Regions from separate parts of the Rhodobium gokarnense genome, predicted to be linked through region 1. Evidence: predicted binding sites of a transcription regulator. Region 1 holds the regulator's gene; each other region holds the start of a gene.

Region 1 (2,198 bases):
ACCTGGAGGAAAAGGCGATCATCATGCTCGCACGGCGCCAGCCGATGGCGCTGGACCTGCGCCAGGCGGTTGCCGTGCTGCGCATCTCCGGCGACCTGGAGCGCGTCGGCGACCTCGCCAAGAACATCGCCAAGCGGGCGCTGGCCATCGACGGCCAGTTCAATTCCAAGTCGCTGACCCACGGCGTGGAGCACATCGCCGAGCTCGCCATGACCCAGCTCAAGGCCGTGCTCGACGCCTATGCCGCCCGCGACATCGCCGCCTCGGCCCAGATCCGCGACCGCGACCAGGAGGTCGACGCGCTTTACACCTCGCTGTTCCGCGAACTCCTCACCTACATGATGGAGGACCCGCGCAACATCTCCCAGTGCACCCACCTCCTGTTCTGCGCCAAGAACATCGAGCGCATCGGCGACCACGCCACCAACATCGCCGAGACGATCCACTACCTCGTCACCGGCCAGCAGCTTTCCGACGAGCGGGTCAAGGACGACCTGACCAGCACGACCTCGCTGGACTTCGATCCGGCCGCCAACGATTGAGCGAATGCAACGCGTCTGACATGCCATGCCCAAGGTTCTGATCGTCGAAGACGAGGAAGCGCTCAACCTTCTGCTGCGGTACAATCTGGAATCGGAAGGCTATGCGGTCGAGACCTGCGCCCGCGGCGACGAGGCGGAAATCCGCCTGCGCGAGGCCCAGCCCGACCTGCTGCTGCTCGACTGGATGCTGCCCGGCATTTCCGGCATCGAACTGTGCCGCCGCCTGCGCAACCGGGACAACACGCGGCAACTGCCGATCATCATGCTGACGGCGCGCGGCGAGGAGGCCGAGCGCATCCGCGGGCTTGCCACCGGTGCCGACGACTACGTCGTCAAGCCGTTCTCCATCCCGGAGCTGATGGCCCGGGTGCGGGCGATCCTGCGCCGCACGAAGCCGGAGATCATGTCGACGGTGCTCCAGGCCGGCGATTTGGAGCTCGACCGGGAAACCCACCGGGTGCGCCGCTCCGGCCGCGAGATCCATCTCGGGCCGACCGAGTTCCGCCTCTTGGAATTCCTCATGCAGTCGCCGGGGCGCGTGTTCAGCCGCGAGCAGCTCCTCGACGGCGTCTGGGGCCACGACGTCTATGTCGACGAGCGCACCGTCGACGTCCATGTCGGGCGCCTGCGCAAGGCGATCAATCGCGGCAAGGTGCGCGATCCGATCCGCACCGTGCGCGGCGCCGGCTACGCCTTCAACGACCAGTTCGCGCCCGCCCGCTGAAAAACCAAAAGCGCCGGCAAAAGCCCGACCACAAAAAACGCCGCCGAAATCTCCGGCGGCGTTTTTTTGCGGCTTTCAAGCCGGCAAGACGGAGAGCGCCTAGTCCTTGTTGGAGCGCCTGTCGCGGCGACGGTCGCCGACCGGCTGGTAGGCGATGTCGGCGTGATGGTCGCAATAGGGCTTTCCGGCTTCCTTGTGCCGGCCGCAGAAATAGAAATCCTCGCGGGTCGGATCGCCGATCGGCCACTTGCAGCGGTGCTCGTTGAGGCTGAGGATCGTCGCACGCTCCTCCGGCGGGATCTCAAGCTCGTGCACGGGCGCGGGCCGGGCGACCACCACCGGGCTCGGCGCCGGCTCGTAGTCGGCCTTCAGCGCCGTGTTGCCGACGCTGCGCGTCGGGCGCGGCCGGGCCGGTGCCGTGTTGGTGGCGCGGGGCTTGCGCGCCTTCGGCTGCTGCGCGGTGGTCTTGCCGCGGCCGGACAGCCCCAGCCGGTGCACCTTGCCGATCACCGCATTGCGGGTGATGCCGCCGAGTTCGGACGCGATCTGGCTGGCGCTCAGCCCCTCGGCCCACAATTTCTTCAGCAGTTCTACCCGTTCGTCAGTCCAGGACATCCGCCTTCTCCTGTTCTCATTTTCGGCGGCGGATCGGTTGGACTCCTTCCCCGGCCTCACGCTGGCCCAAGGCCTGCGAAAGGGAAACGCCCTACAACCAAAGACTTAAGTCCGCCGCACGAGATATCGTATCGATTTCACCGAAAGCTACTATATCGCGTGTATTTCTGGCAAGTCTGCGGCCGCCATGGCCGTCGACCTTCGAGGAGTTTTCCCCATCATTCGAACCCGGCTCAGCAACTCCGGCTGATTGCGTATACACGCCGGACAATTGACAAAACACCGGAATTCGGCTCTAAGAGACTCTGAATCCGTGC
Region 2 (2,198 bases), on a different contig from region 1:
TTCAGCGGCCGTTACGGCGTGTCCGCGACGCTCGTCTTTTTCGACGTCGACCGGTTCAAGACCATCAACGACCGGTTCGGCCACCGGGTCGGCGACGCGGCGTTGCGCCATGTGGCGCGGCTGCTCCTGGAAAACGTGCGCGAATCCGATCTCGTCGGCCGGCTGAGCGGCGACGAGTTCGCCATGCTCCTGTGGAACACGGTGCCGGCGGAGGCGGTGAAGCGGGTCAGGGCCCTCGTCACCTTCGTGGAGGAAAACCCGCTTTGCGATTTCGGAACGCCGATCCCGCTGCACCTGTCGTCCGGCGTTGCGCCGCTGGAGACGGAGGGCGCCTGCGAGACCGTTCTCGACGAGGCCGACGCGGCGATGTACCGCGACAAGAGACGCCGCCGCGAGGCCTATGCCAGGGCGGTTTTCGGCTCAGGCGATAATGTCCGGTAGGGTGTCGTCCTCGAGCTGGCTGATCCGGTCCTTCAACACCAGCTTGCGCTTCTTCAGCCGCTGAACCTGCAAGTGATCGGCCCGGGCATTGGCGACCATCGCCTCGATGGCGGTATCCAGATCCCGGTGCTCTTCGCGCAGCCGCGCCAGCTCTGCTTCCGCTGCAGCTTTTTCTTCGACGTCCAACGGCGCAACCTCACCGTTCAGATGCGGAGGCGGAGCCCCTCCGGCGATCATTTTTAAACAGGAATTTCACCACGATAGCACGGTGTTACCGGGCACCGGAAGCACGTCTTCAGGGTATACGCGGTCAACCCCGCAAAAAGGGGTGATTCGGGGCTGCGAGGGGGACTTTTTTTTCGACAGACCGGTTCCCATATGTCACACTTGTGTTGTCAAACTTGGGATAGAAGGAGGCTTTTCGACATGTCTCAGAATGCCGCTCTCGTTAACCTCGAAGAACAGCATCACGCGCTGGAACGGGAAATCGAAGAGGAACTGGCCCATCCGGGGTATGACGATCTCCACGTAGCCGAGTTAAAGCGCAAGAAACTGCTTCTGAAGGACGAGATTTCGCGCATCCGAACATCTTGAGATCAGCTTCTGCGACGGTAACGTCAACCACGTCCTAGAAATCCGCGAGCGGGACCCGAACGCCAAGACCTGAGGTTCTGCTCGCGGCGCCATTGGCATAATTCGCCGGTCGGCCTTTTGCGATCATTCCGATCCCGCCGCCGCTATCCGTGCGGTTCTGGCGGATACCTGTTTTATTTTTCTGAAATCGACGACTGGGGCGCGGGCGGTCTGCTCCGCGGCCGGTGTTTTGTGCCCGGCGACGTCGCGCCCAGGACCATTGCGCACGACTGCTCGACGGCGGTGCGAGGCACGACATGGCGCCTGTTACCCGTTGGCAAGCGCCGACCCTATCGGTCGTCAGCCATTGGGCGGCTCTTGCGGCGGCGCGGTCTCGTCCTCGTCATAGATTTCCGAGCGCGCTGCCCAGTGCGCCCAGCCGCTGACGAGCGCAAGGGCGATGCCTGACGCCCAGGCCCATTCCTCGGGGACATGGAACTTCATGAAATCGCCGAAGATCAGCGCCGGCACCAGCGTGACGATCGCCAGGTACACCCAGAAGAACCAGCGGGTCTTGTAAAGAAGGCTCATCAGGCCGACGAAGACGACCATGCCGGCGATGGCCGACGGCAGCCAGGGCAGGCCGGCGAAGCGCTTGGCGGCCCAGGCGGCGAGCGCGCCGATGACGACGAACTCCACGATCAGCAGCCAGCCGGGCAGGTTGAATTCCTTGTGGGCTTTCGGGCGTCCGGTGCCCGGGCCGTAGCCGCCGCCCGACGGGGGGATGATCGACATCTTGCTCAAATCTCCTGTCGGTTGCCCGCCCCGGCCGCGCAAACGATATCGTCGGCGCGGTCACGGCGGCGGGACGCCATAATCGGTCTCGTCAATAACGGTCCCATGATGGGCGAGGGACCGGGCACTGTTCAAGACACCAAAAAAGCGCTGCCCGGGAGGTGTCCGCCTGCACGGGCGTGCGTCAGAGATCCTTGGCCTGCTCGCGCAGCACGTATTTCTGGATCTTGCCGGTCGAGGTCTTCGGCAGGTCCGTGAAATGGACGTGGCGCGGCACCTTGAAGTGGGCAAGGTTCTCCCGGCAATAGGCGATGACCTCGTCGGGCGTGACCTCGGCCCCCGGCCGCAGTTCCAGGAAGGCGCACGGGGTCTCGCCCCATTTGTCGTCC
Region 3 (2,198 bases), on a different contig from region 1:
TAGTGGCCGGTGCGCATCGCCATCTGCTCCAGCGTATTGCCGCTGTCATAGAGCACCGTTCCGGCCTTGTCGAAGATGGTGAAGCCACGCGAACCGCCCTTGTAGTCGCCCTCGTTCGCCGTGACGAAACGCTCGTTGTCGATCCAGGCGACGGCATCCGGCTCGCGGGCGACGTCCTTGATCGAGCCAGTGCCGTCGACGGCGCGGGCCTTCGCGGTCGGGATGTGCTCCGCGCTCGACGTGCCTGCGGAGAAGTGGGCCGTCACCTCGCCGGTGGCGAGGTCGACGAGGGCGATGTGGTTGTTCTCCTGCAGGGTGACGACGGCGATATTGTCGGCGTTGACGGAGACGAATTCCGGCTCCGGATCCTCCGGCGCGATCTCGGCAAGGCCGGTCATGTCGACGATGCGCACGGCGTCGCAGTTGGTGGGGCGGCCGTCGGCGTCGAGGTCGAAGATCGCAAGGTGGCCGGCCGGCATCTGCGGGATGACGCCGTCATTGAGGTCCTCGTCGCGCTCGTTCTCGATGGCGATCGCGACGAACTTGCCGTCGGGGCTGGCGGCAACGGAGTCCGGCTGGCCCTTGACGTCGCATTTGGCGACCGTCTCGCGGCTGTCGACGCCGATGACGGCGAGATGGCCGCCCGGCTTGACGAAGCTTTCCGAGGTGTTGACGCCGGCAAGGGCAAAGCCGCCGACGACGGCAACGGAGGTCGGCTCGCCGCCGAGGGCGGTGCGCCCGAGCGGCTTCGGCGCCGCCGGCTGGGTGGCGTCGACGAAGACCAGCGCCTCGCCCGGGCTGTCGGTGAAGATCAGGGTCCGGCCATCCATGGAGGCGGCGGCGATCTCGGCGACCGTCTCGGTCGTCCTGTCGACGCCCGCATCGAGGGTCTCGTAGACCGGCATCGACGCGAGGCGCTCGAAATAGGCGGCGCCGTCGGCGGCATTGGCGGGGGCATTGGCGGCGGTTACGGTGCCGGCGACGCACATCGCGCCGAGGCCGGTCAAGAGATGGCTGCGAAGGACGCGCATGATCTCTGGCTCTCCCTGGAAATTTCCGATGATCCGGACGTGAGGATTCGTTGAGGCTCGGCGGGAGGCTAGGAGGCGTTCATGCAAGCCGGGTGACGCTTGCTTGAAAGTTTTGTGACGGTCCGGCGACGCGGAAACGCCAGCATTGCCACAACGAAAAAGGGCGGCCCGAAGACCGCCCTTTCCCGTATTCGATTGCGTTAGGACGCGTGGCTTAGAAGCCCATGTCGCCCATGCCGCCACCCGGCATCGCCGGTGCGCCGGAGTCCTTCTTGGGAATCTCGGCGACCATCGCCTCGGTGGTGATCAGGAGGGCGGCGACGGAGGCCGCGTCCTGCAGGGCAGTGCGCACGACCTTGGTCGGGTCGATGATGCCGGCCTTGATCATGTCGACATAGGACTCGGACTGGGCGTCGAAGCCGAAGTTCTCGTCCTTGGACTCGGTCACCTTGCCGACGACGATCGAGCCTTCCACGCCGGCGTTCTCGGCGATCTGGCGGATCGGGGCCTCAAGGGCGCGCAGCACGATCTTGATGCCGGCGGCAACGTCGGCATTGTCGCTGGAGACCTTCTCCACGGCGCGGCGGGCGTGCAAGAGAGCGACGCCGCCACCCGGGACGATGCCTTCCTCGACGGCCGCACGGGTCGCGTTGAGGGCGTCGTCGACGCGGTCCTTCTTCTCCTTCACCTCGACCTCGGTGGCGCCACCGACGCGGATGACGGCCACACCGCCGGCGAGCTTGGCCAGGCGCTCCTGGAGCTTCTCGCGGTCGTAGTCGGACGTGGTTTCCTCGATCTGGCCCTTGATCTGGCCGACGCGGGCCTCGATGTCGGCCTTCTCGCCGGCACCGTCGACGATCGTGGTCTCTTCCTTGGTGATGGTGACGCGCTTGGCGGTGCCGAGCATGTCGAGGGTGACGTTCTCAAGCTTGATGCCGAGATCCTCGGAGATCACCTGGCCGCCGGTCAGGATCGCGATGTCCTCCAGCATGGCCTTGCGGCGGTCGCCGAAGCCCGGAGCCTTGACGGCCGCGACCTTGAGACCACCGCGCAGCTTGTTGACGACGAGCGTGGCGAGCGCCTCGCCCTCGACGTCCTCGGCGATGATCATCAGCGGACGGTTGGACTGAACGACGGCTTCCAGAACCGGCAGCATGGCCTGCAGGT
Region 4 (2,198 bases), on a different contig from region 1:
CATCGTCAATGTGGCGACCGCGAGCCCCCGCGAGATCCTCGCCCTCAGGAAGGAAACCATCGGCTATGTCAGCCAGTTCCTGCGCGCCATCCCACGGGTCTCGGCCCGCGACATCGTCGCCGAGCCGTTGATCGAGCGCGGCGTGGACCGCGACGACGCCATCTCCCGGGCCGAAAAAATGCTCGCCCGGCTCAACGTGCCCCAAAAACTCTGGGGCCTACCGCCGGCGACCTTTTCCGGCGGCGAGCAGCAGCGGGTGAACATCGCCCGCGGCTTTATCGCCGATTTCCCTATCCTGTTGCTCGACGAGCCGACCGCCTCGCTCGACGCCGCCAACCGCACGGTCGTCGTCGACCTGGTGAAGGAAAAGAAGGCCTCGGGGGCCGCCCTCCTCGGCATCTTCCACGATGCCGATGTGCGGGAGCGGATCGCCGACCGGGTGATCGACATGGAAACCTTTGCCGCGGAGAAAGCAGCATGAACGAGCACGTCGCCCCGACCCGCCTGTCCGTCGCCCCGCTGATCGCCCCCGACGCCGAACTCACCGACGCCACGATCGGCCGCTATACGGAGATCGGCGCGCGCACCAAGATCACCCATTCCAGCTTCGGCGACTACAGCTACATCATGGCCGACGGCGACGTCCTTTACGCCGATGTCGGCAAGTTCTGCTCCATCGCCTCCTTCGTGCGCCTCAACGCGCCGAACCACCCGACCTGGCGCGCCGCCCAGCACCACTTCACCTACCGGTCCAACGAATACTGGCCGGACAAGGACGTCGACGCCGAGATCTACGACTGGCGCCGCAGCCGCGCCGTCACCGTCGGCAACGACGTGTGGATCGGCCATGGCGCGACGGTGCTCTCAAAGGTGACCATAGGCGACGGCGCGGTGATCGGCTCCGGCGCCGTCGTCACCAGGGACGTTCCGCCTTACGCCATCGTCGGCGGTGTGCCCGCAAAGCCGATCGGCGAACGGTTTTCCAAGCCGGTCGCCGACCGCCTCATGGCCCTTGCCTGGTGGGACTGGGACCACGACCGGCTCGCCGACGCACTGGATGATTTCCGGCATCTTTCCATCGACGCCTTCCTGGAAAAATATGACAGCTAATTAACCAAAGAACAGTTTGATTTAATTTGTAAATTTTTTCCGGTGGCAGCCTGTCGCCGAAACGTCACAAAAACTCAATTGGCGTGTCATCGAGTTTCGCTAGGCAATCCCCGAACAAGATTTGTGAGGGGCCCTTCGTGACTGCCATTTCGGTCGAAAACCTGTCCAAGACCTTTCGCCGCAAACCGGCCCTCAAGAACGTTTCCCTCGACATCTCCTCCGGCGAAATGGTGGCGCTGATCGGCGCCTCCGGCTCCGGCAAGTCGACCCTGATCCGCCACATTGCCGGCCTGGAACGCGGCGACGGCGACAGCGGCGCCATCACCGTCGGCGAGCACCTGGTGCAGGACAACGGCCGGCTGACCCGCAACGCCAAGGCGATCCGCCGCGAGATCGGCGTCATCTTCCAGCAGTTCAACCTCGTCAACCGGCTCTCGGTGATGAGCAACGTGCTGGTCGGGCTGCTCGGCAACATGCCGGCCTGGCGCGGCACGCTCGGCCTCTTCACCCGGTCGGAAAAGCTCACCGCCATGCGTGCCCTCCACCGGGTCGGCATCCCCGAGACCGCCCTGCAACGCGCCTCGACCCTTTCCGGCGGCCAGCAGCAGCGCGCGGCGATTGCCCGCGGCCTCGTCCAGGGCGCCAGCGTCATGCTCGCCGACGAGCCGATCGCCTCCCTCGATCCGGCCTCGGCCAAGCGCGTCATGGAGACCCTTTCCTCCATCAACCGGGCCGACGGCATGACCGTCATCGTCTCCCTGCACCAGGTCGAATATGCGCGCCATTTCTGCCAGCGCACGGTGGCCCTCAGGGACGGCGAGGTCGCCTTCGACGGCGCCTCCACGGCGCTCACAAACGACTTTCTGCGCGAGATCTATGGCGAGGCCAGCGAGGAACTCGTGCTCCCCGACGCTCCGGTTACGACCACGGACGATGCCGATGAGGAATCGGTGTCCCTGGTCCCGGCATTTGCCGGTGCGTAACCGTCACGAAACGACGGACATCAACCCCAACAGGAGGCTTCTCATGAACGCTGTCGTCAAGGGAATTGCGGCGCTCGCCCTTTCCGCGACCCTCGTCGGCTCGGC

What was found. Region 1 encodes PhoB, which activates phosphate uptake and scavenging genes when phosphate is short. Its sites were predicted from a motif close to TGTCATNNANCTGTCAT; they were not measured.
Region 2: a site for PhoB is predicted at 821-837, ahead of M2319_RS02325 (DUF465 domain-containing protein). Genes of this name have one in related genera too.
Region 3: a site for PhoB is predicted at 1,135-1,151, ahead of M2319_RS12335 (esterase-like activity of phytase family protein). Genes of this name have one in related genera too.
Region 4: a site for PhoB is predicted at 1,162-1,178, ahead of phnC (phosphonate ABC transporter ATP-binding protein). Genes of this name have one in related genera too.

What each region holds. Positions count from the first base shown of each region.
Region 1 is NZ_JAOQNS010000002.1:198,202-200,399, forward strand. Features, by position in the region: gene phoU (phosphate signaling complex protein PhoU) at 1-542, shown strand, start outside; gene phoB (phosphate regulon transcriptional regulator PhoB) at 568-1,266, shown strand; gene M2319_RS03685 (GcrA family cell cycle regulator) at 1,366-1,881, opposite strand.
Region 2 is NZ_JAOQNS010000001.1:497,149-499,346, forward strand. Features, by position in the region: gene M2319_RS02315 (GGDEF domain-containing protein) at 1-441, shown strand, start outside; gene M2319_RS02320 (YdcH family protein) at 421-678, opposite strand; gene M2319_RS02325 (DUF465 domain-containing protein) at 868-1,035, shown strand; gene M2319_RS02330 (hypothetical protein) at 1,375-1,809, opposite strand; gene M2319_RS02335 (acyl-CoA synthetase) at 1,994-2,198, opposite strand, start outside.
Region 3 is NZ_JAOQNS010000006.1:165,713-167,910, reverse strand. Features, by position in the region: gene M2319_RS12335 (esterase-like activity of phytase family protein) at 1-1,031, opposite strand, end outside; gene groL (chaperonin GroEL) at 1,246-2,198, opposite strand, start outside.
Region 4 is NZ_JAOQNS010000008.1:10,270-12,467, forward strand. Features, by position in the region: gene phnL (phosphonate C-P lyase system protein PhnL) at 1-481, shown strand, start outside; gene M2319_RS14390 (LbetaH domain-containing protein) at 478-1,110, shown strand; gene phnC (phosphonate ABC transporter ATP-binding protein) at 1,248-2,093, shown strand; gene phnD (phosphonate ABC transporter substrate-binding protein) at 2,137-2,198, shown strand, end outside.